Regions from separate parts of the Phosphitispora fastidiosa genome, predicted to be linked through region 3. Evidence: riboswitches for the same ligand, from Rfam matches in the RefSeq annotation. Region 3 holds a riboswitch; each other region holds the start of a gene.
What was found. Region 3 has a riboswitch for cyclic di-GMP ahead of Ga0451573_RS10240 (methyl-accepting chemotaxis protein). Riboswitches for the same ligand answer to the same signal wherever they lie in the genome.
Positions count from the first base shown of each region.

Region 1: another riboswitch for cyclic di-GMP. It lies ahead of Ga0451573_RS16725 (hypothetical protein); the one in region 3 lies ahead of Ga0451573_RS10240 (methyl-accepting chemotaxis protein).
Region 2: another riboswitch for cyclic di-GMP. It lies ahead of Ga0451573_RS00280 (S-layer homology domain-containing protein); the one in region 3 lies ahead of Ga0451573_RS10240 (methyl-accepting chemotaxis protein).

Region 1 covers NZ_JAHHUL010000022.1:57,215-67,663, reverse strand. The annotation lists gene Ga0451573_RS16735 (5-formyltetrahydrofolate cyclo-ligase) at 332-901, opposite strand; gene lepB (signal peptidase I) at 970-1,557, opposite strand; gene Ga0451573_RS16725 (hypothetical protein) at 1,759-2,058, opposite strand; cyclic di-GMP riboswitch class I at 2,159-2,269, opposite strand; gene Ga0451573_RS16720 (hypothetical protein) at 2,327-2,818, opposite strand; gene Ga0451573_RS16715 (ACT domain-containing protein) at 2,912-3,343, opposite strand; gene Ga0451573_RS16710 (phenylacetate--CoA ligase family protein) at 3,384-4,679, opposite strand; gene Ga0451573_RS16705 (DUF512 domain-containing protein) at 4,793-6,124, opposite strand; gene lgt (prolipoprotein diacylglyceryl transferase) at 6,121-6,885, opposite strand; gene tsaD (tRNA (adenosine(37)-N6)-threonylcarbamoyltransferase complex transferase subunit TsaD) at 7,119-8,144, opposite strand; gene rimI (ribosomal protein S18-alanine N-acetyltransferase) at 8,158-8,628, opposite strand; gene tsaB (tRNA (adenosine(37)-N6)-threonylcarbamoyltransferase complex dimerization subunit type 1 TsaB) at 8,644-9,348, opposite strand; gene tsaE (tRNA (adenosine(37)-N6)-threonylcarbamoyltransferase complex ATPase subunit type 1 TsaE) at 9,329-9,817, opposite strand; gene thiL (thiamine-phosphate kinase) at 9,897-10,449, opposite strand, start outside.
Region 2 covers NZ_JAHHUL010000001.1:37,872-48,320, forward strand. The annotation lists gene Ga0451573_RS00225 (winged helix-turn-helix domain-containing protein) at 1-342, shown strand, start outside; gene Ga0451573_RS00230 (sensor histidine kinase) at 339-1,754, shown strand; gene Ga0451573_RS00235 (hypothetical protein) at 1,837-2,382, shown strand; gene iadA (beta-aspartyl-peptidase) at 2,421-3,605, opposite strand; gene Ga0451573_RS00245 (PilZ domain-containing protein) at 3,709-4,104, shown strand; gene Ga0451573_RS00250 (DUF3786 domain-containing protein) at 4,171-4,791, shown strand; gene Ga0451573_RS00255 (DUF441 domain-containing protein) at 4,835-5,287, opposite strand; gene Ga0451573_RS00260 (2-phosphosulfolactate phosphatase) at 5,481-6,233, opposite strand; gene comA (phosphosulfolactate synthase) at 6,239-7,075, opposite strand; gene Ga0451573_RS00270 (MFS transporter) at 7,208-8,578, opposite strand; gene Ga0451573_RS00275 (YqhV family protein) at 8,729-9,007, shown strand; cyclic di-GMP riboswitch class I at 9,158-9,241, shown strand; gene Ga0451573_RS00280 (S-layer homology domain-containing protein) at 9,372-10,449, shown strand, end outside.
Region 3 covers NZ_JAHHUL010000009.1:118,632-129,080, reverse strand. The annotation lists partial or broken gene Ga0451573_RS10250 (Ig-like domain-containing protein) at 1-1,535, opposite strand, end outside; gene Ga0451573_RS10245 (cell wall hydrolase) at 1,847-2,632, opposite strand; gene Ga0451573_RS10240 (methyl-accepting chemotaxis protein) at 3,131-4,765, opposite strand; cyclic di-GMP riboswitch class I at 4,893-4,977, opposite strand; gene Ga0451573_RS10235 (cobalamin B12-binding domain-containing protein) at 5,030-5,692, opposite strand; gene Ga0451573_RS10230 (CobW family GTP-binding protein) at 5,707-6,594, opposite strand; gene Ga0451573_RS10225 (uroporphyrinogen decarboxylase family protein) at 6,692-7,765, opposite strand; gene Ga0451573_RS10220 (DUF2284 domain-containing protein) at 7,826-8,377, opposite strand; gene Ga0451573_RS10215 (nitric oxide reductase activation protein NorD) at 8,768-10,449, opposite strand, start outside.

The DNA of each region.
Region 1 (10,449 bases), on a different contig from region 3:
TAATCGGACGAGCGAGCGCAGCGAGCGATGTCCGCTTATCTCCCGCATTCACGAATAAACATTTCGTTTATGCCGCTATTATCTGCTATACCGCCATTATCTGCCAAATTTCACACAATAAACTTTTGTTTCTCCAGAAGCCCCAGATATTCCTTCTTTTTCCACCAATGTTACAATTTGAATCATCATTCGAAGAACCGCATTAAAAAAGTGAATTAATATAGTTTCCTGAAGGGCAAGAAAAAAATAATCAGGAGTCCGAGTCGTACCGGTGGTACGTCGAGGACTCCTGATTATTTTTTGACACAGACGAAGTCTTAAACCAACCGCCCTATCCGCATTTGATAACGCGGTTTTCGGTCACCACATACCTCATCGGATAATCGTGAGCTTCAGGATAAACATCATCTCTGATCTGGAGTTCAAAGGCCAGGGCGGCAAATGAGGCCTCTGGACGGAGCAGTCTCAGGAAACGGTCATAAAAGCCGCCGCCATAGCCGAGCCTGTTTCCGACAGCATCAAAAGATACCCCCGGCACAACAACAAAGTCTATTTCGGTCGGCTCAACAGGCCTTACACACTCAGGTTTTGGTTCCAGTATGCCCCAGGTACCGGAAGTGAGATCCCCCGGATAATTGATTATTTCTGAAGGGATAAGCCTGATATTTTTGGTGTCAGTAATGGGAACAACCACCCTTTTCCCGTTCTGCAGGCATTTGGCAATTAAATTCCCGGTAGCAACTTCCTTCCTGAAATCAAGATAAAACATTATTAATCCGGCGCTTTGAAACTCTGGCAGTTCCTCCAGCTGTTTAACTATCCGCGCGCTCTTTTCGGCAGCCTCTTCATCTGTCTGGGCCATCCTGGCCGCAATAATTTCTTTCCTAAGCTGTTTTTTCATTCCCAGAACCCCTTTTCTATTTATTAAATTAATATATAAGTCTCACGAAAATTGAAATTCCTTTATATCTAGGATTTTACTCCATCAATTAATCCAAACCTGTCCAGGGGCCAAAACCTGAAAAACGCCCTTCCTTTGAGATTTTCCAGAGGTAAAAAGCCCCATGCATGGCTGTCAAAACTATAATTACGATTATCCCCCATAACAAACAGATACCCTTCCGGAATGGCAACAGGCCCATAGGTATAATTAAGCCTCTCGGCAATATATGGCTCATCCAGGGGCTTATTATTAACAAATACCCGGCTCTCTTTTACTTCTACAGTATCACCGGGTAAACCCACAACCCGCTTAATCAGGTCATCATCACCCGCTCCCCGCTGCGCCTCCGGAGGGGGCGCAAAGACAACAATGTCGGTCCGCTCCAGTTCCCTGAACTTAAATACAATCTTGTCTACCAGAAGCCTGTCACCGATTTCGAGTGTAGGCAGCATTGACTCTGACGGAATCAGCCTTGCTTCAATCACGTATGTGCGTAAAAAAAAGGTTAATATAAGTGCAAAGAAAACAATCTGTAAAATATCCTTCAGAAACCCCCATACCTTTTGTGAAGAATCCCCTGGTTCATCAATGTTGTCCGAATATTCCTGAGACAACTCAACACCCGCCTCTCTAAATTAGACTTAACTACTCGATGCATTAGACTTAACTACTGCTGCATTAGACTTAATTACTCGCTGCATACCATTACATACCAATATTATATTTTAATTTGGCTCAAAAGAAAACCTGTAGCAGGACAAGATTTAGTAAATAAAAAAACAGCTCAGACTAAGTCCAAGCTGAATTTACCCTTTTTAGATTACTATTTTCCATATGGCGCTTGCCCCCACCACCCCGCCAAATAGAGGCAGGAACTGGCTTACCGCCCAAGTAAGACCAGGGCCGAAGACAACATAAACCGCCATAATGATCACCAGACCCAGTGCTATGTTCTCCGAGATAATCACTACGATAAGAGTGATAACAAAAGCTGCAATTATACTTCCCATCCACGTGGGATAATCTACCACCGGCTCCACTGTATAATAGTACCACCAGGCAAAAGCCCCGAACAATACTGCCAGCAAATGCCTGAAAACAGTGGACGTAGCCATCAGTATCACCTCCATCCTCTTAAATTGTGTGCTATCCGGAGAACACTAAGGCCTGTCTCCGGACGAAAAGCCGAAGACAGGCCGTGAGCCAACCCAATTCTCCGGCAACCCGGCTGTCATGGCATCACAGCGGTTTCACAGCCAACCGCCAATCTGCTTTAGACCCGTGGTTTTGCGTCCCCGTCTTTCGACGGGTTTGCCTTTGTCGGGAAGGGTAAAATACCCTTATTAATTTATCGATGAATCGGGACAAAAACTTTATACCTTTTTAATAATTAACCAACACCGCCCGTGCGTTCCCGTCACTGGTTATAATAGCGCCAACAATATCCCCGGCTTTAATCCGCTCCAGGGAACTGACATCATCTTTGGTACGTACAACCGCATCCTTTTTCACCGCAACATTAGGACTAATCTTGACACTGTTGTCATCCATTTCCTGGTCGATGGTAATAATCCGTTTATCAATATCCACGGCTTTGACCTCTCCCCAGACAATCATCTCTCCGGCTTTGGGGTCCACATTTTCCACATCGGTTTCCTTAAGAGTTTGCGGAGATAAGTCCGACCCTCTTTCACTGGCTTGGAGCTTATTGCCGGAATCGCTTTCATCATCAGCAATCTGCGGCGGCACTGCCTTGATATCCCTGTTTTCCGGGATTACAGTTTTCTCTTCGTTCAGGGAAGTGTAACCGAGGTAACCGCCGATAACCACTGCCACCACAACAAAGAGAACTAAAAACGGCAGGTTCTTCCTCATAGTATTCCCCCCTTAGCAATAAATTTTTTGGTATATAGGCAGTAATTATGCAAAAAGGGGCATTACCCCAAATTCACGGTAACCCCCTCAATTTTATAGTTTATAAACCTCGCTGCCTTTAACCACGTTAACATTGTGCTTCGCCAGAAGTTCTACAGCTTCATCTACCTGTTCCACCCGGAACACGACCAGGGCATCATTTGATGACTTTTCCAGAAAAGCATACAGGTATTCTATATTTATCCCAGCAGAATTTAAAATGCCCATCACCCTGGCAAGGCCTCCCGGATCATCCTGAACTTCCACAGCAATTACATCAGTAATACTCACACTAAACCCATCATCTTTTAGTATCCTGAAGGCCTCTTCCGGCTTATTAACAATAAGCCTCAAAATACCAAAATCAGATGTATCTGCAATGGACAAGGCCCTGATATTTATTCCTGCCTGACCCAGCACCTCTGTTAGTTCAGCCAGCCTTCCGGACTTGTTTTCAAGAAAAACAGAAATCTGTTGTACTTTCAATCGTTTTCCCTCCTTATAGTTCGGTGGTCACAATTCTTCTTTATAATTCCCTATTATCAATGACACGTTTTGCCTTGCCTTCGCTCCGTGGAATCGTCTTTGGTTCCACCAGCTTGATCTTGGCAGATATACCAAGAAGACTGGCTATTTCGTGGCCCAGCTTCCTTTCAAGCTCTTCCATTTTACGTACCTCATCAGAGAACATCTTTTCCGAAACTTCCACAAGTACTTCAAGAGTATCAAGAGTACCCTGCCTGTCAACAACCAGCAGGTAATGGGGTTCGGTTTCCCCGAAATTAAGCAGCACACTTTCAATTTGTGAGGGAAATACATTCACACCGCGTATAATCAACATGTCATCGGTACGTCCCATCACCCGGTCCATTCTCACAAAAGTACGGCCACATTCGCATTTTTCCTCAGTCAGAACAGATATGTCCCTGGTTCTGTATCTCAGGAGAGGGAATGCCTCCTTAGTAATGGTGGTAAAAACAATCTCCCCTTTGGAGCCATAAGGCAGGGATTCTCCTGTCTGTGGATCGATAACTTCAGGGATAAAATAGTCTTCCATAACATGCATCCCGCACTGGCATTCACATTCCATGGAAACACCCGGCCCCATAATCTCACTCAGACCATAAATGTTGTATGCCTTGATTCCCAGATTCTTTTCGAGTTGATCCCGCATTTTCTCTGACCATGGCTCAGCGCCGAAAATACCGGCCTTAAGCTTGCCGTTAACCAGATCTACCCCAAAATCCCCTGCTTCTTCACCAAGGAAAAGGGCATATGACGGGGTACAACAAAGAATGGTGGTACCGAAATCCTCCATCAGCATCAGCTGGCGTTTGGTATTGCCTCCGGAAATCGGAATAACGGACGCGCCCAGCCGTTCCGCTCCATAGTGCAGGCCCAGTCCCCCGGTAAACAACCCGTAACCATAGGCGACCTGAACCACATCTCCTTTGCTGCCGCCAACCATGGCCACACAGCGGGCAATGAGTTCAGACCATGTGTTAATATCGTTTTGGGTATAACCGACAACTGTTGGTTTACCGGTTGTCCCGGAAGAGGCATGAATCCTCACCACTTCTGACATTGGCTCAGCAAACAGCCCAAAGGGATAATTATCTCTGAGATCCTGCTTAACAGTAAAAGGCAGCAGCTTCAGATCCTCCAGAGTTTTAATATCTCCCGGCTCGATTCCCTTATCTTTGAATTTTTCCTTGTAAAACGGTACATTGTCATATACCCGGCGCACAGTTTTCTGCAAACGTTCCAGCTGCAGCTGCCTGAGCTGTTCCCGGGGCATAGCTTCATTCTCAGGATTATACATAATGCCCTCTCCTTTATTTGAACTTTTATGGTCACATTCCCGCTTTGGATTTCTGAAAAATTTTTAATTATTTCCACAAAAACCTACTAAATTCCTGCTTTATTAGAAAAATTTCAGAGAATTTCAACTTTAGCGCCGATTTTTTCCTCTAATTCCAGGCAGCTTCTCCCTGTCAAATCCTTACCCCTGACATCAAAAGCAACAGCCGGAACAATCAGTACATCTCTGCCGGAGTCAATTCTTACACTCTGGGCAGCTGCGACAAAGTCTGCGACCGTTAGCAGCCCGGCGGCTGCAATCGAACCTCCAAAAAAAAGGTTATCCACCGGAATTATATCAATAACACCCCTCTGGGGCGATTTCTCCAATGCCATCCCAAGAACTGCTTCACCCAAAACAGAACACATAAGTTTTAGACGCTTATGCCTGGCTGCCATAGATTCTACGGCAGCAGCCGTTTCCGGAGCAATATCATAATCCATTACAATTCCAGAGGCCTGGCCCTGTTTCTTCTTAATATCAGCCCCAAAGGTATGGCCGTTTCTTTGGATTTCTACCTTCACAGGTCCTCCCTCTCTAATCCTGTTAAAGGCATGTACTCTGGAAAAACAACGGGTTCCGTCAACAGAAAGGAGGATATCATCTCTCAAAAGGCCTGCTTTGTCAGCCGGAGAACCAGAGATAATCCCTGTAACTACTGCTTCAAGATTTTTGATTACAGGCGGCTCCACGGTAACCGGTACCGCTGCCCGGGCTCTGACCGAGGCAATATATGCTGCCAGCTCCTCATGCATTTCAGGCTTGAATTTCAGATTTTCCGGGGTATTCTTAGTGAATCCGGGCAAAAAAACCCGGATAGTCTCACTGCCATATTCCGCGAGGCAGCATACTGTTTCCCCCAGATCCTCCCACCCGATTATATGCGGCATGGCCACAATGCTGCCGTGAAAAGGCACCCCTGCATCGGCCAGGCAGCGCGCTGAACCCACGGCCTGTTCAGCCATGGAGTCATTCATCAGGCGTCTTCTCACCGCCGGGTTAGAACTGTTCAGGGATAAATAAAGCTCCACATCCCCCAGCCCGGCCAGAAAATCGGCTGTCTCCGCATCTATGAGAGTTCCATTGGTAGTAATCTGAATACGTGTTCCGGGGAAATGTTCCCTTATCATCAGGAGTATCTGCCGGATCAACGGATGGGTAAACGGTTCGCCTTCCACAATCCTGGTTACAGACTCTCCAATAACTATTTTATCTTCAGGTGAGATAAACTGCAGGGTTTGGGCCACTTCTTCCAGAGACCGCGGTCCTGTTTTATATATTTGTATGCCCGGGGGGTTATGTCGGTGACTGCAGAACATGCAGCTTACATTACATAAAGATGTTACCGGCAAAATATTCCCCCTGAAAGCAGATTCATATATCAGGTAGTCGGGAGGTTTTATCATTCTCCCCCTCCATGATGTTTCTGTTGGCTTCGCAAGCGGTAGAAAACAATTGCAGCCAGAACAATAATGGCACTTACCAACTGGGATACCGTAACATTTCCAAATACCAGCAGGTTCTCCCGGAAGGATTCCACAATTGATCTGCCAATCCCATAAAGTATCAGGAATAATAAAAATACCTGCCCATCAAATTTTTTACGCTTCCAGACAAACATCAAGACCCCGAAAAGCAAAAACCCGATAGCTGAAGAAAAAAGCTGAGTAGGGTAACGGGCAATCAGGTCAGGACAGGGCGCACCTTCAATATACGGGAAGACGACCCCCAGAAACGACTCGGTTTCTTTTCCGTAACAGCAGCCATTCATAAAGCATCCCAGCCGTACTATCCCATAGCCCAGGGCCAGGGGGGGCGACACCAGGTCAGCCAGGGACCAGAAAGGAAGCTTTTTTCTGATTACATACCAGGTTCCGGTTATGAAACCACCTATCAAAGCCCCATAATAAACGAGTCCGCCCTTCCAGATAGCAAATATCTGGAGGGGTTCCTGCAGATATCTTCCAGGCTCATACACGAAAACGTAAAACAGTCTGGCGCCAACCACTCCGCCCACAACAAGAACAATGACAAGATCCAGTATCCGGTCAGGTTCCATTCCAATGCCCCGGGCGAGTCTTACAGCAACCATCGTCCCCAGCAGAATTGCCAGGCTCAGGGTAAATCCCCAGGCATAGACAGTAAAAGCCCCATATTCAAAAAGCACCGGCAGCAAATAAATTCCCTCCTTTTCCACATCTCCTGTTCCTTACAGAATACATTCTGATGGCACTTTTCCACAAAATCCACACCGGCCTGCTGCTCTGTGGACGAAAGTGTTTTACACATGTAAAACTCCCCGTTTTTCAAGTTATCAACAGACTTATCCACATTATCCACAGGTACTTTTCATCCACAAAACAGGTGTTCCCGGATTCCCTGAAAAATATATTTTTGAGTTCAATAGGCATCTTTACCAAGCTTCAGACCCGGTACAGCATTGAGAGTAAGAGGGGCAAACTCGCGCCGCAGATACCTGTAATAACCGGCACAGGCTACCATAGCGGCATTGTCGGTACAAAAGACCGGTTCCGGATACCTGACACTGATACCAAAAGATTGGGCCCTTCGTGTCAATTCCCGTCTCAGTCCGGTATTGGCTGCAACCCCGCCGGCCAGCAGAACGGTACTTACCCCATATTTCACGGCAGCCGCCACGGTTTTATCGCTAAGTACATCGACCACCGCTCCCTGAAAGCTGGCCGCCAGATCAGTCTGTTCTATCTCTTCACCTCTCATTTTTGCCTTGTTGAGGTAATTGAGAACAGATGACTTAAGCCCGCTGAAGCTGAAATCAAAACTGTTATTCTCCAGGTAAGCCCTGGGGAAATCAATAGCTGCGGGATTTCCCCCGGCTGCCAGCCTGTCTATCAGAGGACCGCCAGGGTATCCCAGTCCCATGACCCTGGCCACCTTGTCAAAGGCTTCTCCGGCAGCATCATCCCGGGTTCTCCCGATGAGTTCATAACTTCCGTGAGCTTGGATAAAGATCAGGTCCGTGTGCCCACCGGAAACCACCAGGCAGACTACCGGAAGCTCCGGAGGCCTGGTGAGGAAATTAGCATAGATATGGCATTCCACATGATTCAGCCCGATAAGGGGCAGGTCAAGAGTGTACGCCAAGGCCTTGGCAGCGGAAACACCGACCAGGAGCGCCCCCACCAGTCCAGGACCGTAAGTTACCGCAACAGCGGTAAGATCCTTAAAAGTAACCCCGGCTTCGTCTAAGCTCTGGCGAATTACCGAGTTTATCAGTTCCACATGCTTCCGGGACGCTATTTCGGGAACCACGCCCCCGAATCTCTGATGCACCGGGACCTGTGATGAAATAACACTTGACATAATTCTGCTGCCATCTGCAATTACAGCAGCCGATGTTTCATCACAAGATGTTTCTATTCCAAGTATGATTGTCTCTGCCGACACTTGACCACACCTTTCAGGTATCTTTGCGAAGGTTCTTCCACATGATAACTGCATCTTCACCGGTATCAGAATAGTAACCGTGCCTGACCCCATGGGAAATAAATCCCGTATTTTCATAAAGCCTCAGGGCTGCAAAATTGGATGGCCTGACTTCAAGAGTCATTTTTTGGCAGCCCCTGCAGAGGGCTTCTTTAAAAAGCTCGCAAAGCAGCGTTCCCCCGACCTGCTTCCTCCTGTAAGAAGGGTGGACCGCGAGTGTTGTCACATGCCCTTCATCAAGGATTATCCACATCCCGGCATACCCGATGACCCTATCCCCTGCAAGTGCAGCAATATAATAAGCAAAATCATTATTGTCAATTTCATGAGAAAATGCCATTCGTGACCATGGCGTAGGAAAAGATGTATTCTCTATGGCCACGACCTCGTCAAGGTATGCCTTACACATCCGCTTAATCCGGACGGGTGTTTTCGTATTATCCATCTGATTCGCCTCACATCATTGCCCGTGTTTTTTCTCCCAGGTAGTTTCAGCCTCCGACTTCCGGAGATATACCGGCTGCATAAAAGTATAATCCTCTGTCTGGCCCTGCTGCAGCTGAACCATCCCAAGTTCGGCAGCAGCCCCGGCCCTGGGAAAACTGTTAATCATAGTCCCGAATAAAGCCCGGGAGCCAAGCCGGGTGATGATAGTATCCCGGTAAACCGGAACTCCGTCACCCAAAAAGATAACATTTTCGCGGTATCGCGATAATTCGTCCAAAAGCTGTTCCACAGGCATGGCCGCCGGTCTTACCAGTTCCTCCAAACCTTCTGGACCTGACCCGTAGATTCCTGCGTAAACCTCATTTCTTCTGGCGTCAAGAACAGGGCAAATCAGCCCCGATGCCCGGTAGTAATTCCAAGCCAAAACCCTCAGGGTAGAAACTCCCACAACAGGTATATCCAACGCCTGGCCCATGGTCTTAGCAACAGCCATCCCAATCCTCAGCCCGGTGAATGACCCCGGGCCGCTGGTAACAGCAATACCATCCAGTTCTGCCGGTTTAATGCCGGCATCATCCAGCACCTGCTGAATCATGGGAATAATGTTCTGGGAATGTGTTTTCAGGTTGTGAATAAACCGTTCCGAAACCAGCCTGTCATCTCCGGCCACAGCTGCCCCGGCCACTCTTGTGGCTGTGTCAATCCCCAATATGTACAATTTTTTTCAACTCCTCAAACAGACCGGCAGTCAGATCGACATAGCTTTGACCACAGGGCAGGAACTCCAGTTCCCTGGAATTATCACCCTTGTCAGCCCTGATGATACTTACCGTTAGGTATTCATCCGGAAGAAGACCGGTGACACGCTCCGGCCATTCAATCAGAGTAACCCCGCTGCCGAAAAGGTATTCTTCCAGCCCCAGCTCATATGCCTCCTCTTCCTCTTCCAGCCTGTAAGCATCGACATGGTATAGAGGCAGCCGCCCTTCATATTCGTTAATTATGGTAAATGTCGGGCTGGTAACATGCTCACTGATATCAAGGCCAAGGGCAATGCCCTTGGCAAAATGAGTCTTTCCCGCACCCAGGTCACCTTCCAGGCAGACTACGCTCCCTGCCCCGAGCATCCTGCCCAGGCTCTGACCTATGGTAATTGTTTTTTCCGTTGAATCACTAAACACCCTCATCCGGTAATCTCCTCCGGCAAAACATGCTTCGCCTGTGGTTATTATGACACCCGTTATATTATAACACCCGGTGATTCTGCTATTCTCCGAAATGGTTATATCCCCGGGGTTTCATCTCTCTGCGCCGGCCTCCGGTATCAACCAGCAGGCAGCCCCGCCCCGGCTCGGCAATCCGGCCAACCTCACAGGGAAAAGCGCCGGCCTCCTTAAGCGCAGAGGTTACTGAGTCCAGGCGGTCCGGCTTCACAGTAAAAACCAGCTCAAAATCCTCCCCTCCGTATAACGCCCACTGGGAGGGGGATACCCCTGCTCCTTCAGCCACCGCAGATACCGCTTCCGTAATAGGGAGGGATGCTTCATACAGCTCGCAGCCGGTACTGCTGGCCAGGCATATTTCCAGAACTTCACTGGCCAGCCCGTCACTGATGTCATTCATGGCACTTATGCACCCCGAGCCGCCCAAAATCCGGCCTTCCCGGAGACGTGCCCTGGGATAAAGGTGGGCGCTGATGACTTCGCTTTCGCGGTTCATCCCTGGTTTCATCCCCGGCATATCCTCAGGCAGAGGTTTGTTAAGGACATACAAGCCGGCTGCCGAGCTGCCCAGAGGGCCGGTAACCATAATTATATCT
Region 2 (10,449 bases), on a different contig from region 3:
GTTCTCAGAAGAAGCCGTTCCGGAGGCAGCAAGGCCCAGGTGTTGCGGTTCCCCGGGCTTGTCCTGGATATTGAAAGCCGCCAGGTAAAAGTCGACGGGAATCCTGTTGATTTCACTCCTAAGGAATTTGACTTGCTTTTGCTGATGGCCTCCAACCCCGGCAGGGTATTTTCAAGGGAAAGTCTGCTTGATAAAATCTGGGGATACGATTTCGATGGGGATACCCGGGCTGTCGATTCCCAAGTCAAGAGACTGCGCAAAAAGCTGGAAATATTACCGGACAATCCCTCATACATACATACAGTTTGGGGGATAGGCTACAAATTTGAGGTGCAGCCATGATAAAAAACCGGTTATTTATCAAGATTCTGGTAACTTATTTATGTATAATTATTTCTACACTGGCTATGCTGGGTGTTCTCCTGTCCTTTTTGTTAAACAATTTTTTTATCTATAACAAGCAAATGGAAATGCAGGTGAAGTCAAATGACATCACCAAACTGGTAAAACCCTTTTTAATAAACAAAAGGGACCCTGCAGAGCTTATCAGTCTGCTCAACCTGGCTGACAGGAACCTGGGTACGGAAATATGGGTTATTGACCCCAGAGGCTTTGTTATCGCTGCTGCCGCTGATCAAGAAGCACATGAAGGGAATCTGGTAGATCCTGCCGACATCCGGGAAATGCAGCAGGGCAAAGTGAGTATCCGGAAGGGGAAGTCACAGCTCTATGATGAAACAGTTCTCTGGGTCATTACTCCGGTCGTCGAGGAAAACAATCGTGTTATCGGCGGCATTATTATGTATTCGCCAATTATAGGGATTGCCCAGACTATGCTCAAGGTGAGAAATCTTTTTATTTATTCTGCGGTTGTTTCGATTTTGTTTTCTACGGTAGTCGTCTACTTTCTTTCCAGGTATGTAACCGGACCGCTGCAGAAAATGAACAGGGTAGCCAAGCAGCTGGCATCGGGGAATCTTGCGGAACGTGTATCTGTGAAACAGGGTGATGAAATCGGAGATTTGGGCATGGCCTTTAACCATATGGCAGCGCAAATAGAAAAGAACGAGAAGATGAGGCGCGATTTTCTGGCAGACGTCTCCCATGAACTCAGAAGTCCGCTGACAAGCATCCAGGGGTTTATTGAGGCTATGATAGACGGTAAGGATAAGACACCTGAAAAGAGAAAAAAATACCTGGGGATTCTACATGACGAAAGTCTCAGACTGGCAAGACTGGTAAATGAACTCCTGGACCTGTCAAAACTGGAGTCGGGAAGCATGAATATTGTCAGGGAATCTGTAGACATGGCAAAGATTGTTCAGGATTCAGCAATAAGGGTAAACGCTGCAGTTAATGATAAGGAAATAAGAGTTTACCAGGACGAGCCGGGCCAAAACGTGATGGTCATGGGCAATCGGGATAGGCTGGAACAGGTAATGACAAACCTGTTGGATAATGCCTGCAGGTTTGCACCTGCAGGGTCAGAAATAGGGGTCAGACTCTCGGGAAACGCCGCAGATATTACAGTTTCGGTCCGAGACCAGGGAGAGGGAATTCCTGAAGAAGATCTCCCACATATATGGGAAAGGTTCTATAAAGTTGATAAGGCACGCAGCCGCGGTCAGGGAGGTACAGGGCTGGGATTGGCGATAGTAAAACATATTATTCAGTCCCTGGGTGGAAGAGTATTTGTTTCCAGCGTCAAAGGCAGCGGCACGGAAATCGGATTTGTACTACCCAGAAGCAGATAAGCACCTCCAAATTGGTGTTGAATAAAACAGCACAGCAGGCGGAAACCTAAGTTAAGGTTTTTTTGAAAGGAGTCTGTATGCTGTGAAAAAGCTTTCCGGTTCACTATTAATCAGACTAATTTATATAGTCACTATTTTTGCGGTTGGCGGGCTGCTTCCCGGTTGTTCCCTCAGTTTAGGAGGAAGTCCGGAGAAAAAACCATACGTAAGTCCAAGGGAAGTTGAACGAAATGTTGCCAAAGAAATGAAATCTGAAGAAATCCGCATGCTTATCAAAGACTCAGCAAAAACACAAAAGCTTGGAGAATTACTTAAAACACCTGGCGCTGATGTGGCGCTCAGCGAGGAGGTCGTTAAAAGCTTTGAGACATCAGAGGTAAATATAATGCTGCAGGAAGAAATTAAAAAAGCCCTGGAAACCTCTGAGATGAAAAAAGTATTCCAGGAACAAATCAAGAAAGCCATAGAAACTCCTGAGTTTCAGGAAGCTCTTTCGACAGCAGTACAAAAATCAATGATGCAGCTTATCCAGGGAGGTGGGACTCAGGGAGGAGGAGGCATCCAGCAACAGGGAGGCAGTTCAGGTGGCGGCACATCCGGCGGCGGAGGTTCGCCAGGAGGAAGCTAGTTTCTATTAAAAACATTAGTATTAAAAACATATAATGTTTAATTTTCGAAATACCCTCTAACAACCGGGAAGCCGCGGTCAACCATTAGCCTTCCCCGGGCAAAGACTTTTTGGATGTTCAGATCCCTGTCCAGCATGACTATATCAGCATCGCTTCCGGGGGCGATAGTTCCCTTAACAGGCAGTAGCCCTAATATCAAGGCTGGATTTCGGGTAATCAGGGACAGGGCTTTTTCCAAAGGAAGGGTCTCATTAAGGACAGTTTTCCGGACATCTTCCCAGAGTACTTTAACTGAGCCTACCCGGATGCTTGTCAGGTTTCCCCGGTCATCAAAAGCCGGGAGACTGCCATTGCCGTCAGAGCTAATAGTTAAGCTTGCGATATCCACACCTTTTTTCATCAGGAATGCTAAGGCATCACACACCTCTACCGCATCGGGAGAGGTGTTTTCAGGATATATTCCCGCTGTCAGATCAGCAAAAGCCCCCAGTTTAACCAGTTCTACAGTGTCGCTAAGCAAACGTTTAATACGATTAACATGTGTTGGGATTATCTGCTGCACGGGAATATCAGTTTTTAGGGCCAGGTCGAACAGTAAGGCCAGACCCCGTTTCCCTTCACCGATATGGGCATGCACAATCCCTGGTTTTTTACCCAGCAGTCCGCCAATCCTGGCTTCAGCAGCTACCTTCACCAGCATTTCCAGGGTTGGCTGTGATGAGCGATGGTCGGAGATTGCGATTTCACCAACACCGAGGACCTTGTCAATCAGGACCAGGTCAGACCTTACGGAGCCGGTCAGGGTCCGGGTTGGGATTTCATAGGCGCCGGTAAAGATGTAGGCTGAGAGTCCCTCCTGTTCCAGGGCGCGAGCCTTTGCCAGCAATTCGGCCACACTTCTGGTTATTCCGTCAGCTCCTAAGAGCCCCACAACCGTGGTTATTCCTGCTGTTGTCAGTCTGCTGACAGTTATTTCGGGAGTTCTGGTTACGGGTCCGCCTTCACCGCCTCCTCCGGCTATGTGAACATGTTGGTCGATGAAGCCGGGAACCACAAAATAATCTGTGGCGTCTACTTCTTCAATCTCAGGGATACCGGTAATTTTTCCAATATCATTGTTTACCAGAGCAATTTTTTCGCCGGCCATCAGAATGTCGCTTTTGCCAAGGTATTCAGGAGCATAGAGTTCGCCGTTTAGTATTAGCTTAAACAGATTTATCACCACCACAGATATTTTTTACAATGAATATAAAAAAAATGTAGCATTAAAAGTAAGATTTTAGTAAAATTGATACATATAGTAATTGTTAATGGGGCTGGCGAACATGAGAAACAAGACTAATCTGCTTCCAAGGCGGTACTTCCGCATTCCTTTTGACCGCCCGGTGGATTTTACGATTCTAAAATACAAACGCCGTTATATAACTCATTTGAGCGCCAAACACGGTCCAGGTAAGGGCCATGATTTGGGTGAGGACGGCATGAGCTTTATATCCCAATACAGCCTTCCTGAAGATATTGTGGTCAGGGTAGTATTTGAACTTCCGGGATATGGCGACCATCACATTCTTGCCAGGGTTATCCGTAATACACAGATTGATTCCGGGTATCTTACCGCAGTTCAGTTTTTAAATCTTCATGGTCCCAGAAAGGATAAACTGAGAAATTATATCGCCAGGCAGACTAAGGAGAGTTATAAGTTCCTAAAATTTTTTAAATAAACAGGGTGGCAGGATGTCGGTTAGATATCTGCCGCCCTTATGTTTCCAGGTCTGGAGGTTTTGTTAATGCATCAAATAAACGTGTTTTCTGAGGCTGTCAGGCTTTTTGCAGCAGCAGATCCGTTTGAAATGGCTGCAAAAGCAGGGGCTGTATATAAAGAGTCGGAAAAAGTGATTCACCTTAAATATCTCGGTTATGATGTTACCATAGAGTATCCTTCCGGAAAGATGCGATGGGCCTACCGGGAAACACCTGTAATCAATGACCAGGTACTTATTTTACAGTACCTGCAGCAGTCCTGTGGGGTTCTGCCACGGGGAAAATGGGTTTCCTTCATGCAACTTCCGGATGGACCGCACCATCATGCACCGTTTGTGGCAGAAGCCATCAAACCATTAGCTGACACATTTGGCCGGGGTGGCCACAATCTCGATATGTTTAGAGCTGTGACCGCAAAGTTTTCAGCGCAATCAATTGACATGGCCGACTGCGGGGCAGTGATTCCGGTTTTTTCAAAACTGCCGCTGGCAGTCTGCATCTGGACCGGTGATGACGAATTTGAAGCCAATGCCAACATCCTATTTGACAGCACAGCCCCACTTCACCTGACTACAGCAGCATTATGGGTAATGGGTGCTGAGGTTTCCAGAAAACTGAGGCATACTAATGGACAACAATATATTTAAACCGGAGGGAACATATGAAAGTAACTGCTGAATATATACCTTGTTACCTGAAAAGTTGAATAAACTTAATGAAAAGGGCAGCCAGTCCGGCTGCCATAAGAGGGCCGACGGGAATTCCCCGGAACATAACTATACCGATAATTCCCCCGACAACGAGGCCTACCATAAGTTCAGGGTCCAATTTGAGCATGTTCAGACCCTGACCGTTCATATAGGTAGCTAACGCGCCACCCAGTATCGCCGCAACTCCGGTGACACTTGTAAAGCTGCCGGCGATTTCCGCCGGAGATATTTTACCTGTAGCAAAAGGGACCAGTACCGAAATCATCAAAAACATTAACCCTAACTCGAGACCGCGCCTTTCGAGAAGAGGGAAAAGTGAATACAGCCGGGTCAGTTTAATTATCAGCAGAATACACGAAGCTGTGGCCAATACACTGGACTTTCCCAGGATTCCTATTATTATCAGTGATAAAAGAATAGTCTCACCCCACATGAGAAGGAACCTCCCTAAGTAACATAAAAAGTCCGGTAACTGTTTCCTTATACAATATGACACATTTTAAATTTATGCCATTAATTTAGTAATAGTACAGCTAAGGGCAGGTGCGGTAGCATTTAGGGATAATATGTAATTGCCAGGGGGTGAGCACACTGTTTCCAAAATTCTTAAAGCTGTTCTGCCGATTTTAGTATTCGGGTTCAATATGCAGCGCTATCGGCTGGGTTAATCGTATTGTATTATTCTTGAAAATCGGCACAACCCTGAATTTGTTTTCCTGCAGACAATATTCAATATCTTCTGTGCAGCCAAGGTTCTGGAGGTTAACTCCGCTCCTGGTTGTTGACAATATCTGTTTAAGGTTATTCCTGAAATACAGATACAGGTAATAAAAGGTTCGGGCCAATTCACCAAATCTGATATCAGGCATCTGCTTCTTAAGGATGGAAACATGATATCCTGCGGCCAGCACATCTTCGAGAGCTATGTTGCCCTGTGAGCCGGCACACACAATAATGATATCCTTCTGATATCCTAAGGCACGTGAACAAACAGCATTGACATTTAAAAAGCTGCCAATGAGGACATGCTTTGCGGGCTTACAGTGTCTGATGGCTTTAGTCCCGTTTGTAGTTGTCAGAATAATAGTCCTATTCTTTACCAGCGATTCCTGAAATTCCAGCGGTGAGTTGCCTGTCTCAAAATCCTTGCATTTGGACCCGCGTATTTCCCCGGCAATCAGGACATTTTCCGGATGGTTTTTTTCCAGAATGGTTTTTGCTTCCTGCGGGGTCAGGGCAGGGATAATTTCGGTACAACCATTAGCCAGTGCGGTAACGATGGTGCTGCTGCACCTGAAGATATCTAAAACTATGACAGTTTTGCCATAGATTTTCTGAGCCCTTACTTCCTTCAGCGTGGGAATAATATCAACATTCATAACGTTCACACCATGGCCAGGGGTATTTGTCTGCATAGGATGTCTTTTAAAGTATCACTCCGCAGACCAACCCGCAGGGCTTCAAGAGCCAGAACCTCCCCCGGAGGGATATTGCCGAGATTTACATTGGGTCCGAAGGTTCTGATAAGCTCTAATTGCTGATTTTTAAGCGGGGCCTCCCAGATAATCCCTGGAATGTCTCTGAGATGACGAGCAAGATTTCTGAAAAATTCATCTCGAATCTCACCGTTTTTATCAAAGATGCCGATTCCTTTTCCTGACTCTCTGGCCTCCAGAATCACCTGATCAGCTCCTGCTCTCAGGTCACTGCTCACCTGGGACACAATTTCTTCAACCCCGGAACTTTCCACGGGCGATTTTTTACCAACCTCACTGAGTACGTGATATCCCATATCTTTTGCCTGCATTATTATGTTTGTTCTCTCATCAGGGGTTAAACTGATGGTTCCGTCGGAAACTTCAATGGCTGAGAACCCGAGCTCGCGGCATTTAACAAGGAAACCTGCAATTTGCTGCTGGATTGACGCGATTTCCAGAAATGTTCCCCCGGGGTAGACATGAATTCCCCATGATCTGATTAGGGAAACCTTATCTCTGAGTATTTGACCGGGATACAGGGCAGAAGTACCAAAAGCCAGTTTTATATAATCAATACACTCTCCCGCAACTGACAGCAATTCTGCAGTCTCAGATAACCCTAAGCCCTTGTCCATGACCATTGTTAAGCCTATTGCCCTGGGTTTTGATAACCTGGCTTTATCAGGGAATGCTATGGTCCCTTCCCATGGGTTCACCAAACCAAATCCGGCCACAGCTTTCATCTCCTTCCTCTTTATGGATGGTAAATCTATTACAATTGTATTGTATTCACCGGGCTTTTTTAAGGTTACCTAAAAAATGATGTTATTGTTCACCTGTAATTACAGTGGCAATAACATCATTTTATCTATAAATTATTTAGTTTTCTTGTCAGATTGGCTTTCCTTTTCTGGCTTCGGATTATCCGGGCTTTTATTAAGCGGTTTTCTTGTTACCAGTTGTCCGATAGAGTTTCGGAAGGTTACGGTATCAAAGAGTGTCTGCCCGATTTTCCTTACCGCAGATGGGTGCTCCGCTTCAGAAGATTTCTGATTTTCCGGGGTTTTGACCGGGAGGGCTATTACACAAAGTATTCCAACAGCTAAGGCTGCACCTGCACCGGACCAGAACATCACATATCTGCCGAATCTGTCAAGGAGCCCGAAAAGCGGGGGGCCTGCAGCTACGCCAAAAAATCTTATTCCTCCATAGAGAGATGTGATCATTCCCCGTTCATCTGTGGAGGCAGAACTGGTGATCAGGGTATTCAAACAGGGTAAAATCAGCCCTACACCGATTCCGGTAACAGACATCACCGCAATGTTTAACCATGGGTTTTCAAAAAAAGGCAGTACACCCAGAGTGAGAGTAATAATGCCTAAACCGGTAATTATCAGTTTTTTCATAAGGGAGACCTTTTTTTTGATAAGACTTCCTGCAGCCAGGGATGTTGTACTCATTGCAAGTACCGGTCCTGCCAGGGCGAAGCCCTTTTTTACCCCAAACAGTTTCAGAGATGCTTCCAGGTAGTCTGATAGGTAAAACAGCAAGCCAAACAGCAGCAGCAAGGCCAGAGACCCGGTAATAAATGCTGTAATCAAAAAGGCGGCCTTGTTTTTAAACAACGTAAGTACTGACTTTAAATACTGGCGGATACTCTGTTGTTTATTGCCTGATGCAGGTTCTTTTACCAAAAACCATACCGCAACCGCGATAGGAACGGTAAGGACGGGGAACAGGAAAAAAGTGGCGAACCAGGCAACTATTGCGATAAGTGAACCCAAAATAGGGCTGACGACCTTCCCCAGACCATTGGAAGCCTCAATATATCCCAGAGCCTTACTCCTTTCCTTTGAGGTGAAGATGTCTCCCACCAAGGCCATGGCAACAGGAGCCGTTCCGGCAGCGCCAATACCCTGGACAATTCTGCCGGCGATAATCAGCCAATAACACCTTTCCATACAAAGTGCGGCAATGCCGGCGATCAGACCGCCAATTCCATAAATCAGCAAAGACGGGGCGATGACTTTTTTTCTCCCCAGGCGATCTGATAAAAACCCGGCAAAGGGAATTGCCAAACCTGCCGGAATTGAAAACATAGAGATTACCAAACTCGTTTGAAACTGTGTAATCCCAAGCTGTTTCTGCATTTCAGGAAGCACCGGAATTAACATTGAATTTCCAAGTACCATGATAAAAGGCACTGCCCCTAGAGCCGCAAGGATTGGTATGGTTTTTGCCTTCAATTTCCACTTCTCCTTTCATCTGCAAGACTATTTTCCCAACAATCCAGTCTTCGTATTCCAAAAGAAAAAACCCGGGTTAGGAGACCAAATGTCTAATTAATATCAGCGCTGCATAAATAAAACATATATTCTTAATCTGCGGAGGGGAAAATGTTTTTTGTAAAAGATAAAATTGTTTTCGGAATGGCCATGATGCGGATATTATCTTGTCTGATTGAACTCACGGCTGCACTGCTTTTTATTAAATTTGACAGCATTCAGACTGCCCTTAAAATTAATGCAATCCTGGCATTAATCGGTCCTACTATAATGGCAGTGGTCATGGCAATTGGCCTGAGCGGCCTCAGTGGCAGGATTTCTCCTGTTAAATTCGGGATAATACTTGCCGGGGTAATCCTGATATTTTTTGGAGTTTCCAGAGAGCACTAAGTTTCAAACCCGTGAAGATATGAACAAAAAGTAAACAAACCTTTAACAGGCTGTAAAATGTACCTATGTCCGGATGGCGACGGTATTAAATGGGCAAAACCTTTCGTATTCATAATTAAGAAAATCCTATATCAAAGAAAACCCAATAAAAATCTGCAGGGGCAAACCCGGTGAAAGCCGGGGACGCAAAGCTATGGGTCTAAGGCATTTTGCCACGACTGCCAGGCTGCCAGAGAACGTTTCAAATGCTGCCCTTCAGAGAAGAGATTTACAGTGAAGGGTTTTCTGTTGGGAAACTTGGAGAGGAGGGATAACAGGCAGCTCAATTGAGTTTGAACCAATAATTAATTTGGGAGGGATATTAGTGAGAAAAAATAAAATAATAGCAGTTTTGATGATTAGCGTATTTATCCTGATGACTGCGACAACCGGCGCCGTTGCCAAAAAGAGTATTGTTGATTTTAAGGATATGGATCAGGCAAAATGGGCGCAAAAACATGTCTATAAAATGAAGGCGCAGAATGTTATCATGGGTTATCCTGACGGTTCTTTCCAGCCTAACAAACCCGTCACCCATGCAGAAGCTGTTGTCTTAACCCTGAGGGCAGCCGGACTCGAAGAAGAAGTGGCAGATTTAGATTCAGCTTCAGTGGTGCTGCCTTACAAAGATGCTGATAAGATTCCTGAGTGGGCGAAAAAACATGTAGCCTATGCTTATGAAAACGGTTTCCTGGAAGAATCAATTTCGGGCAATTTTCAGTCAAACAAGGCAGCCAGCAGAGAATGGGTTGTAAAACTTATTATAAATGCACTGGGCTTGGAGGAAGATGCCGCTGAGATGCAAAATGTGCTGCTGCCCTTCAAGGATGCTGCTGAAATTTCTGATACAGGCTTTATAGCCTCGGCAATGAAAAACAATATTATCAACGGTTTCCCTGACAAAACATTCAAGCCCAATAAACCTGTTACCAGAGCTGAGTTAGCAGTTATGCTGGGATCCTCAACAGATGAACTTCCCATCCCGGGGCAGATAAAGACTTACATTGACGGTACTGTAGTTGAAGTCTCCACTGATGACACAACTGTAGAAGACTCTATTACTGAGACAATCTACTGCCAGGGCACCATTACCCTTGATATAGGCGACGAAGATGAAGACGAAGATGAAGACGAAGATGAAGACGAAGATGAAGACGAAGATGAAGATGAAGATGAAGACGAAGATGAGGATGAAGATGAAGACGAAGATGAGGATGAAGATGAGGATGAGGATGAGGATGAAGAATCCGGAACAGTTACATATCCTGTCTCTGAAGATGCGCTGATATATGTTTACAACCAGGAAGCCGAACTCAGTGATGTGGCAGTCGGTGTAACCGCCAAACTTGTAGTTGACAAAAACGGTGTTGCTGTTTACATCGAGGTGGCTCCGGTAACTGTAA
Region 3 (10,449 bases):
GAAATATCGAATACAGGAGAAATCCTATAGCCGGCTAAATAATTAAATTTGATGTAATCACAATCAAGGTTAACACCACGAAGGAGGTAGGACCATGTTTTCGCTATTACACCGACACTTTGTGGAATATTTGTATTGGTATGACTTCCTGCATTGATCCATTCATCGGTCTCATTTACTTTATAGTCAAAGTAATAAGTATCTCCCGTTTTTCTTATTCTGAGAAAACCGTTAGGACTGGTAAACGCCGCATCAGCTATAGTGGGTATGCTGGTTTTTGCCGCTTTCAGATTGAGTCCTTTATATGGCCCCCAATAGTAGCAGTCATATTGGCCAAAATATACGAGCAAACCGGCATGGAAGCTGTATCCATTAGGATATGTTGATAAATTATATTTTGTTTCCAGGACCCAATCACCGTCAGATACCGGCAGTTTCAATTTGGGCGCTTCATCTAACGTAGTTGTGTGGTTGAATGGAGGTGAATTGGGCAGGGATAACCTGAACCAATCCGGTCTGGCTGTCAATGAATACGATGACCCCGCTTTTGGAGTTTCCCAGATCCAGGCCGGATTAAGCGTGGCCTCAGAAAAGTCATCCTGAAAAGGAACTATATTTAACTCCAGATCCCCTTCGGCAGTAGCTGCCACATTCTCCAAAGCGCCCTGCTGCCAATCTTCATAGGTTGTATCAGTATGGCTCCAGCCTGATGATGATGTAAAGTTAACGGAAACCGTATTGCTGACACCTATGTTGTCTGCGGCATCATATGCTTTGGCTGATAAAACATAAGTACCCGTTAAATCAGTTGTATCCCAGCCATAAACGTAAGGGGCCACCAAGTCCTCGCCAACCAAAATATCATCAATATAAAATTCGACATTGGTAACACCAACTTCATCGGTGGCTTCGGCAATAATATCAGTTGGGCCTGTGACAGTTCCTTCAGAAGGTGAAATAATGCTGACAACAGGAGGTGTAAGGTCACTGTCAGCCTCCAAAGTCAAAGATAAGCTTACATCATGGGTTATATCTTCTTCAATGGGTATATTAATGGGCACATTATTGTTCACAGTTACTGTGCTGCTGCCTAAGGAATAAACGTTCCCTTCTGCCGTAAAATCTGATACCTCTATTTCATGGCTGCTGCCGTCAGGATACTGTGTGGTATCCCAAACATAGTTAAAGGTTATGTCGGTGGACGGTTGCGCGAGGTATACACTGTCCTTAGTTGATTCATCGATGGCTAATGTGACCTCCCCTGACAGAGGCTCGTCACTGCCGGCCGTAATTGTATAGACAGCGCCACTTACTATACTACCATCCACAGGGCTAGTCACAGCAATATTCGCAGGTACTTTCACACTTATACTGCTGCTCGTGCCTGTGTTGCCTGCCGCATCATCTTCCGCCTCAGCAGGACTACTTAAGCCAACATTGGTTATTGGAAACAAATAAGCAGGAAATACAATAAGAATGCTTAAAATAATGCTTAAAATTCTTTGATATAAGTTAAGCCTTCCCCATTTAATCATTAGCAGTTCTCCCCTTTACACCTAATTCAAAGTATTTCTTTAGCAAATGCCAAAGTTTCCAAATCCTTGAATGTATTTAACAAATTTACTGTTTTTTCCTGTAATATCGTCCTCAAATGCGGCTTTTGGGGGTTAAAATGCGGTTTTGCGGGGTTAAAATCTGGGAACAAAAAAAAGAGGTCTGACAATATCAGCCTCTCTTGAATTAACTATAATAATTTCTATAATATTCAATTCTCCCAAAAAACAAAAGTGGCCCTCAAGTCTCCTATTAGACCCAGGGCCACTCCGTTTTCGGTTAACTTATTCTCTTATCTAGCAAATACATGGTTGCCAATTACTTTGGTGACAGGCAGTGTCTTAATCCACTTATCCGAACTTATATCGGGGTTGTAGAAAAAGAGCGCCCCGCCTGTCGGGTCTTCGCCTTTTAGGGCACGTTCAGCGGCATAAAACGCTGAACGGTCCGGTTCCAGGTCAATCTGACCATTAGAGACTGGAGTAAACTGGTATACACCCTTGGTCCTCTGAAATATGATTTCCCTTATTGTTGAAGGAAAATGCTCGCTCTTCAGCCTGTTTAAGATAACCGCACCGACTGCAATCTGTCCGCTCAGCGGCTCACCCCTGGATTCGGCATGAATCATTTTGGCCAGCAGCAAAATATCACTACTGCCAAAGGATGCGTTTCCGCTGAGTACCGGCTGGACCCGATGGTCTGCCGCGGCGCTGCCGTCCGTTAGAACAAGCCTCATTCCGGGAACAATCAGGTCACCAGACAGGTTGTTCCGGTTTTTTATTTCTGTCACCCGGACACCGTACTTCCGTGAAATACCGTAAAGTGTTTCCCCTGTCGTCACAGTATGAATAATCCCTGCTTCCACAGGAATATTCAGCTTCATTCCAGGCATGATAACAGTGGAACCCAGTTTATTGGTCTTCATGATTGCACTATAGTGCAAGCCGAATCTCTTTCCTATTTCATAAAGGGTATCCCCGGGTTTAACCGTATAATCGGCAGCTTCGCCCGCATATGCAAAACAGGCTGAGAAAACAATGGCAACCATAATTATGCTAATTAAAGCAATTTTTTTCAAGTTATCAACCTCCTTCCCGGATTATACCCAGCATTATTATGAACAATACTGGAAAATTTTAAACATTTCCGTTGGCTCTAGGAAATGACCCTGGGCAATATAGTGAAGCGTTGTACCGATTTTCAACACTGACGCCGGAGAAATCTAACCTTGTTCCTAGCGAAGTCCGGGAACACCGCCAATTCGCCTTCCATGGCTCAGTGGCGGCGCGGGCCGTCCTTGGCCCGTGTCCCGCTGCGTGAGACTTGGCGCTTTAGCGCCTTAGTCGAACGGCGCACTCCTTGCGGGTGCACTTCGCTTAGCGGAACTGCGGTAATATGTCTCACGGCATCAGTGCAAGGAAAATCTTGTACAACGCCTCACTACATTTAGCGGTCATTTCCAAGAATCAACGGCTAATGTAGAAACAAAAAAGTCCAAGGCGCAAAACCTTGAACTTAAAGGAGTTTATATTTCCTAGAGACTTAATCTTTATATTTTATCCTGGAGTTTAATTTCCTACCTAAATTGGTTAACCAGTTCCTGCATCCGTGACGCCATCCGGGTCAACCCTTTTGCCGATGTGGAGATATTGTCAATAGAACCGGCAAGCTCCTCGGTTGACGCCGATACTTCCTGCACAGAGGCGGCATTTTCCTGGGAAATGGAAGCGACATTCTGGATGGTTCCATTGACCTGTTCACTGGAAGCAGAAATCTGCTGGGTCGCCGCTGAGTTTTCCTCAGTTATGGCGGCAACATTGTTGACTGCATCGGAAACCTCGCGGCTGCCGTTCATTATCTCATTTATAGTGTCGGTAATTTTGCCTACATTTTCGGCTGCGGTAACAACTCCATTGACAATTTCGCCTAAAGCCTGACCGGCTTCTTCAGCCAGTCCGACCCCTTCTGAAGCTTCCCGGGTCCCTATTTCCATTGAGTCCACCGCAGTCTTGGTTCTTTTCTGGATATCAGTAATCAGGTCAGCGATTTCCTTGGTAGCCTTCCCGGACCGCTCGGCCAGTTTCCGCACCTCATCTGCCACCACTGCAAAGCCCTTGCCGTGTTCACCGGCGCGGGCTGCTTCGATAGCGGCATTCAACGCCAGAAGGTTTGTCTGTTCAGCAATTTCGTCAATCACCTGAATGATTTCCCCGATTTTTTGCGACCTTTCCCCCAACTGGTTCAGGTTTTGTGCAGTCTCCAAGACGGCAGTCCTGACTCTGTTCATCCCTTCAACTGTTTTGTTCATTGACGTCCCGCCATTTTGAGCCAGGTTTCCGTTTTGCTGCGAAACCTCCCTGACAATTTGCATGCCTGCAGCCATTCTGTCCATTTTGGCTGTCATTTCATTTACCATCTCAGTGGTTTTGACCACATTATTGCTCTGTTCCTGCGCCCCGGAAGCAATCTGCTCAATAGACAGGCCCACCTGTTCCATAACCCCAACAGCCTCATTGATAGTCTTAGCCTGCTCTGTTGACCCTTTAGCTACCTGATCAATGGCAACGGCGATTTGCCGGAATGAGGCAGAGCCGGTTTCTGATATTCTTTCCAGCTCCGTGCTGGTCTCAGCCAGCTGTGACGCATTCTCCTGCAGCATTTTGATAAAATTCTGCCGTTCCTCAAAGAAGGAGTTTAAGTTTTCCGCCAGCATCCCGATTTCATCTTTCCGTTTTACTCTGAGGCAGATACGAGCCCCCGTGTCACCGGAATTGGCCAGAATAACACCATTTAATATGGAACGGATAGCATTTGACATACCGGCGCTGGGAATCCACCAATAAATTATGCCAAAAACAACAAAACCGGCTGCCAGCATCCAATCCACACTATTCAGACGTGAAACCATTCCAAAGGCAATAATGGTAGCATAAGCCCATATTGGATGAAGGATGCCGGAAAACTTCTTCAGAATATTTACTTTACTGCCAATAACAACATTAATTGCCAGACCTGCCAGGGAAACAACCAGCATAACTGTGCTCAAAGAATTCCACTTATCCTGATACAATACCGCAGGCACCAGGAAAACCAGTAAAGAAGCATAAATTGCAGGAAATATGTATTTGAGGTTAAAGCTTACCTGGGTGAATACGTGGCCCTCAAGGCCCAGGTTTTCTAAAAAGTTAAGTTTATAGGCTTGTTTTCCCAACCTTTAACCCTCCCGTAATAGAAATTCCCATACCCCATCAGCAGAATTCTTATGTAAGAGGAGATTAGACTCCTATCGGACAAATTGGATAAAACCGTTCCGGCATCCCGAAACGGTTTTATCCAAATCCGGCAGCCTGGCAGTCATAGTAAAATTACCTTAGACCCATAGCTTTGTGCCCCCGTCTTTCAACGGGTTTACCCTTGTCTTATTATTGATTTATGGTTTTACGGATAACATTTTTCAATGACTGCACTGAGAAAATTACTGCTGCAGGTCTTTCAGCGCCTTAACCATGTTCAGGGCATCTTTCAGGGCATTGTTGGCATCCTTGGCAAAGCCGTCAGCGCCCCACTTGTCAGCCAGATCCTCAGATACAGGAGCTCCACCAATCATGATTTTGCAATTGGGGTTCTTTTCCTTAATCTTGGCGATAATGTCTTTCATACCAACCATGGTAGTTGTCATCATAGCTGAGAGAAGAACCAGCTCGGAATCGGTTTTCAGCTGCTCTTCAACAAACTTGTCCATAGGAACGTCACGACCGAGGTCATGAACATCAAAACCGGCTACGTCAAACATCATCTTAACGATGTTTTTACCGATGTCATGAACGTCGCCCTGAACAACTCCCATTACTACGGCGCCTTTAATACCGCCTTCTTTTTGTATGATATGGGGCTTCAGGATATCGAGGCCGGCATACAGAGCATCTGCACACATCAGCATTTCAGGAACGAAATACTCCTGCTCTTCGTACAGCCTGCCAACTTCGTTCATACCTTCCACGAGACCGTCAAATACTGCGTCATAAGCGTCGAGACCTTCGTCAACTACAGCCTGAGCCGCTTCTTTTACTGCATCCTCATCGTAATCAATAACTCCCTGCTTTAACGCTTCCCATAATTCTGCTTTCTTGTCTGCCATTTTTGTCTCCTCCTTCAATTAATTATTAACTTTTCTTTCAGAGCATCCCGGTCAAAATCTTTTCCGATAAAGATAAGCTTGCTTTCTTCAGCCTCTGGGAATTCTTCAAAATCATAATTCCCCTGGACATAATCCATTTTCTCGAAGCCGCCGCCGTTTTTTTTATATATCCCTTTGGCCCGGTAAATAACGCCATATTTCCCTGCCTTCATTTCTTCCATAATCTCAACCAGCAGATTATGATCAAAGGCCTCATCTGTAGTTATGGCCACTGAGTCAAAGTCATGGTCAAAATGCAGGTGCAGGTATTCGGTGCCATGTTCCCTGATAAAGTCAGGCAAATCAGTTTCACAATTAACCGTTGTCAGGATAATGGCATGGGAATTGTATTTCCGCAGCTCTTCCTCAATTGCTTTAATTGTTTTTTCATTTACCAGGTCGGCTTTGTTAATCAGGATAATGTCTGAATTGGCAAGCTGGTCTGTATAAAAATCACCGAACAAGCCAGAGTGTATATTGGACAGGAAACCGTCAGCATCCACGATACCGATAATTGCTTCAAATTCAAGCTCATACTTTTCCTTAATCGGTTCCAGAGCTTCCAGTATCCCCGATGGGACTGCCAGTCCGGAAGGTTCTATAACCAAACGATCCGGGTTGAACTTGGTTTTAATTTCCTTGACTGCCGACACCAGGTCTTTGGCCAGGGTACAGCAGATACATCCACTGGGGAGTTCCACCATATCAACCACATTGCCTTTGTTGACAGCCTCTGCATCAATCCCGATGTCACCGAATTCATTTACTATCACAGCCATGTTCCCATCGGCTTTTTTCAAAACATTTCTTATGCAGGTTGTTTTTCCGGCCCCTAAAAATCCACTGATTATTTTTATCTTCAAGGTTCCACCCCCCGCCTTTTGGGCATATTTACAGGTTGTCTTTCGTCGCTTTTACGTTAACTTATATACCTATAACAATGCTTTACCTGTACTTCTTTTAGCGGTATGAACCATATGCTTTGGCAGCATCCATAATGGCTATTGCATTCAGCAGGGAACCATTTGGTGGGAACTCGCAGCCTGTTGAAAGGATGAAGCCGCCATCACAATCTTTAAAGTATTCAATGAACTCACGGGTATATTCCATTACACCCTGCGGATCAAGGGTCATACCCACTTTTGCGGGATCCATGGAACCAATTGAAACGATCTTCTTGCCCCACTTGGCGGCATGCTCTTCCCACGACTTGCAGTCAGCAGCCGGGTAAGCATGGGAGATGGCCACAGGGTCGGTATATTTCTGCTGCACGTCGAAATAAATGCCGCCGCCGCAGTTGTGCAGTACCAGCGCGCCTCCGGCTGCTTTAACGGCATCGGCAATCCGCTTGGTGAAGGGAGCTTCAATGGCTTCCCACATCTTGGGGCTCATAATGGTTGCTGAGGCATAGAGGGTATCCATTACAATTGCATGAGCGCCTGCCTCTACCTGGGCAACAGCGTAATCAATCAGTGCAGGCGTAATGGCCTCACAGGCGGCAATCAAATCTTCCCTGTGCTTGATACAGTCAATAAACATCCTCTCATGGCCTCTCATAGCGCCAAGTACGCCCAGCGGGGCATAAACGAAGCCACAGACCCCGCACTCTTTACCCTTAGCCTTAGCGATCCTGTTGACCACATCAATTACCATTTTGGTCCGTCCGGTTTCCCTCAGGTTAACGGTTTCAATTTTATGGTAATCTTCATGGGACTTTAGAATGGGATGGTTGGGGTCAGAGTAGGGAGTACTCTCCATTGGGTATATACAGGGCTGGCCAAAAGATTCCGCTTCCACAGACAGGTCTACCAGGGTCACGAAGATATCAAAGTCCATTAGTGCGTGAGCCTGTAACATTGACTCTGCGCAAAGTTCGGAATCAGTTGCCCACTTGTCATAAGTCACCCCAAGAATTCTCCTTGATGCTCCGCAAACCAGTGAAGCCACAGGCACTCTGTCCGGCTTCTTATATGACAGGGCAGCCAGCGCCCTCTCCAAACCTGTCATTTCTTCTTTAAACTGTTTAACAACCATTAATATCCCTCCAATAATTTGTTATTGCAACCCAGTTTGAGATTCGCTTACTATACAAAATTAATCCAATAACACTAAACCACAATAGACAACCTCTGAAGATAAACCCAGATTAAAACCCATTCCTGCATTTTCGGCTGTTTTGAAAATATCAACCCCCATTGACTCGATACTGGGCCGCGCCTGATATGGATGCCGGCACGGCTCACCGGAATGATAACCCACACATTCCGGACACAGCTTGCACGATGATGCAATATATCCTGTAGCCAGATAGTTTCCCTTTGTCAATGCCCTCCCTTCTACCTTATTAATGACAGAATGTAGATCTTTCTCAGCTGCAACAAGGTCTGCCTTATCATAACCGCTGCTCTTAACCTGAACCAGTAAAGCGGCGGAATACTGAGCACAAAGTGATTTGAATTTCTCCACAGGAATGGTGTGAGGCGGACACAGCAGGTGTCTGTTATAGTCCTCACAGACCGGTACATGACACTTCAGCCTGACCCTGTCGTCAATAACAACATCTGCTGCTGCCAGCAGTTTAGCCCGGTAAGCGCCCAGTTCCAGGGCATAATCCTCCAGATCCCGGAGTTTTTCCAAGTCTGCCATATTTATCACTCCCTTATTTTCCTTTATGTCCAAGGCTTCTAACCTTAAACCTTTAGTTATTTCCTCTATCGTTGGCTCCGGAAATGGCCGAGGTCTATGGTGAGATTTTGTATAAGATTTTCCTTGCACTGCCGCCGTTATGAGTCTTGCTGCAAAGCACAGGCAACAAGGCAGGGAGTCCCCGCATGTCCGAAGATGGCGAAGGCCGCCGGGAAGTTTTAGCTCGCCAAAACGAGAGGCGGCCAACTTATGAGAAAATCCCAATAAGCCATCGAGTTCGGGGACGCTGCCTTGTTGCCGGAGAATGGCAGCTTAGACTCATAGGCGGCAGTGCGGAAAATCGGTACAATAGCTCACCATATACTCTTTCCGGTCATTTCCGGGAGCCAGCTAAGTGGTAAGATTCTTATAGGTTTCAGTGAGTTTAGTAGGAAGAGCATTTACATCATCAATGATGATGTAATTTACGTTGCCGAAAATAAAGTCCATATATTCCTGGCCTTTGGTGTCTACAGTAATACAAAAGGGGTTGACACCCTTCATCTTGGCTTCCCTGAGAGCCATCCTGGTGTCACTTTCCGGATAGAGCGGCTCATAATCCTTGGTCATGCCGCTGGTGTAGTCAAAGTCAAAGGGCCGCCCATCACTGAGAATGATGAGAATTTTTATGGCTGAGCGAACTTCCTGCATTTTGCTTACCGCATGTCTGGTTGCTGCTGCCAGGCGGGTCATGCCGTAACTCTTGAGACCCCCATACCGCTGCTTCACCTCTACTGTATAAGGTTCCTCAAAATCCTTGACCACATAAAAGTTCACCTTGTCCCGGCTGTCACTGTTAAATCCATAGATGGCATACTTGTCTCCCAGGACCTCCAGGGCTTCGGCCATTACAACAACCGACTCGGTCTCCACATCCAGAAGGGTCTTGCCCGTCTGGGAAATCACTTCCTCTGTGGAATAACTCAGATCCAGCAGGAAACCAACAGCCACATCCCGTTCCCGCTTATCCCTGCGGATATAAAAACCGGTCTCAGGAGCCACTCCGGCCTTTATTTCCACCATTGCCTCAATCACTGCATCTATATCGATGTCTTCACCGTCTTCACGGCGCCCGTATTTCTGCACCCGGTCAGGTCTGAGCATACCAAAATAACGTTTCAGGGTATTTATCATCCCCCGGTGTTCCTCTAGCGCCCGGGTAACAAACCTGCCGGTGCTGGGTTTCAGCACAATCTCCCGCACCCGGCACCAGTCTTTTTTATAGTCATTGAGGGTGCGGTCCCACTCATCGTAATAGGCTGTCATCCGGTAGGGATTTTCCTCATCCTCATGATACTTTTGGAGCAGCTTTTTCAGTTTGGGGTAAAATTCACCCGGCAAATCAGGAACAATCTCATTGGCTGGAGAAGCCTGCCCCCCGATTTCCGCGTCAAGCTTCATTGATGTATATATCAGGTCATACCTGAGCCGCCCACGGAAAATATGGTTTTTCGGCCCATCTATCAGGTAATCCAGCTGCTGAGTCTCCAAAACCAGCAGCATCCTGCGGGCCAGGGATAAGGATTCTGCCGCGCTGGCGCCGTTTTCGACGACATTTTCCCGGAAGCCCTCCATATCCGCTTTGACCTCTGGAGTAACCAGAAGTTTTTCAAGGTCAAGATAACCTGCGCTATCCGCCACGTTGTTCTTATCAGTCACTATCCCCATATCCCGGCTCAGACCGGGGTAATGCTGCATTGCCAGGTAATCGACCCGGTTATCCTCAATATATTCAAACAGTTGGCCCAACTTCCTGTTTTGGGCAAGTTCCCACATCTCCTCAGGCGTCAGGTCCAGGGTCCCAAAGGTCCTATGTGATGTCAGGTGCATCAGCATTACCCGATACAACCTGAGGTTTTCCCGCTCCTCATCATAGCTCCTGAGCATATCAGGGAGGTATATTCTCCTGGTATCCAGGGTGCCGAATAAGCGGTCATCTTCGTGAATTTTCCCGGGAAGGTCTGAGGTATTTCTGATAATCACCTGTTCCCCGGTGAGACCCTCAAAATATATTAACAGGACCTTTCTGATTG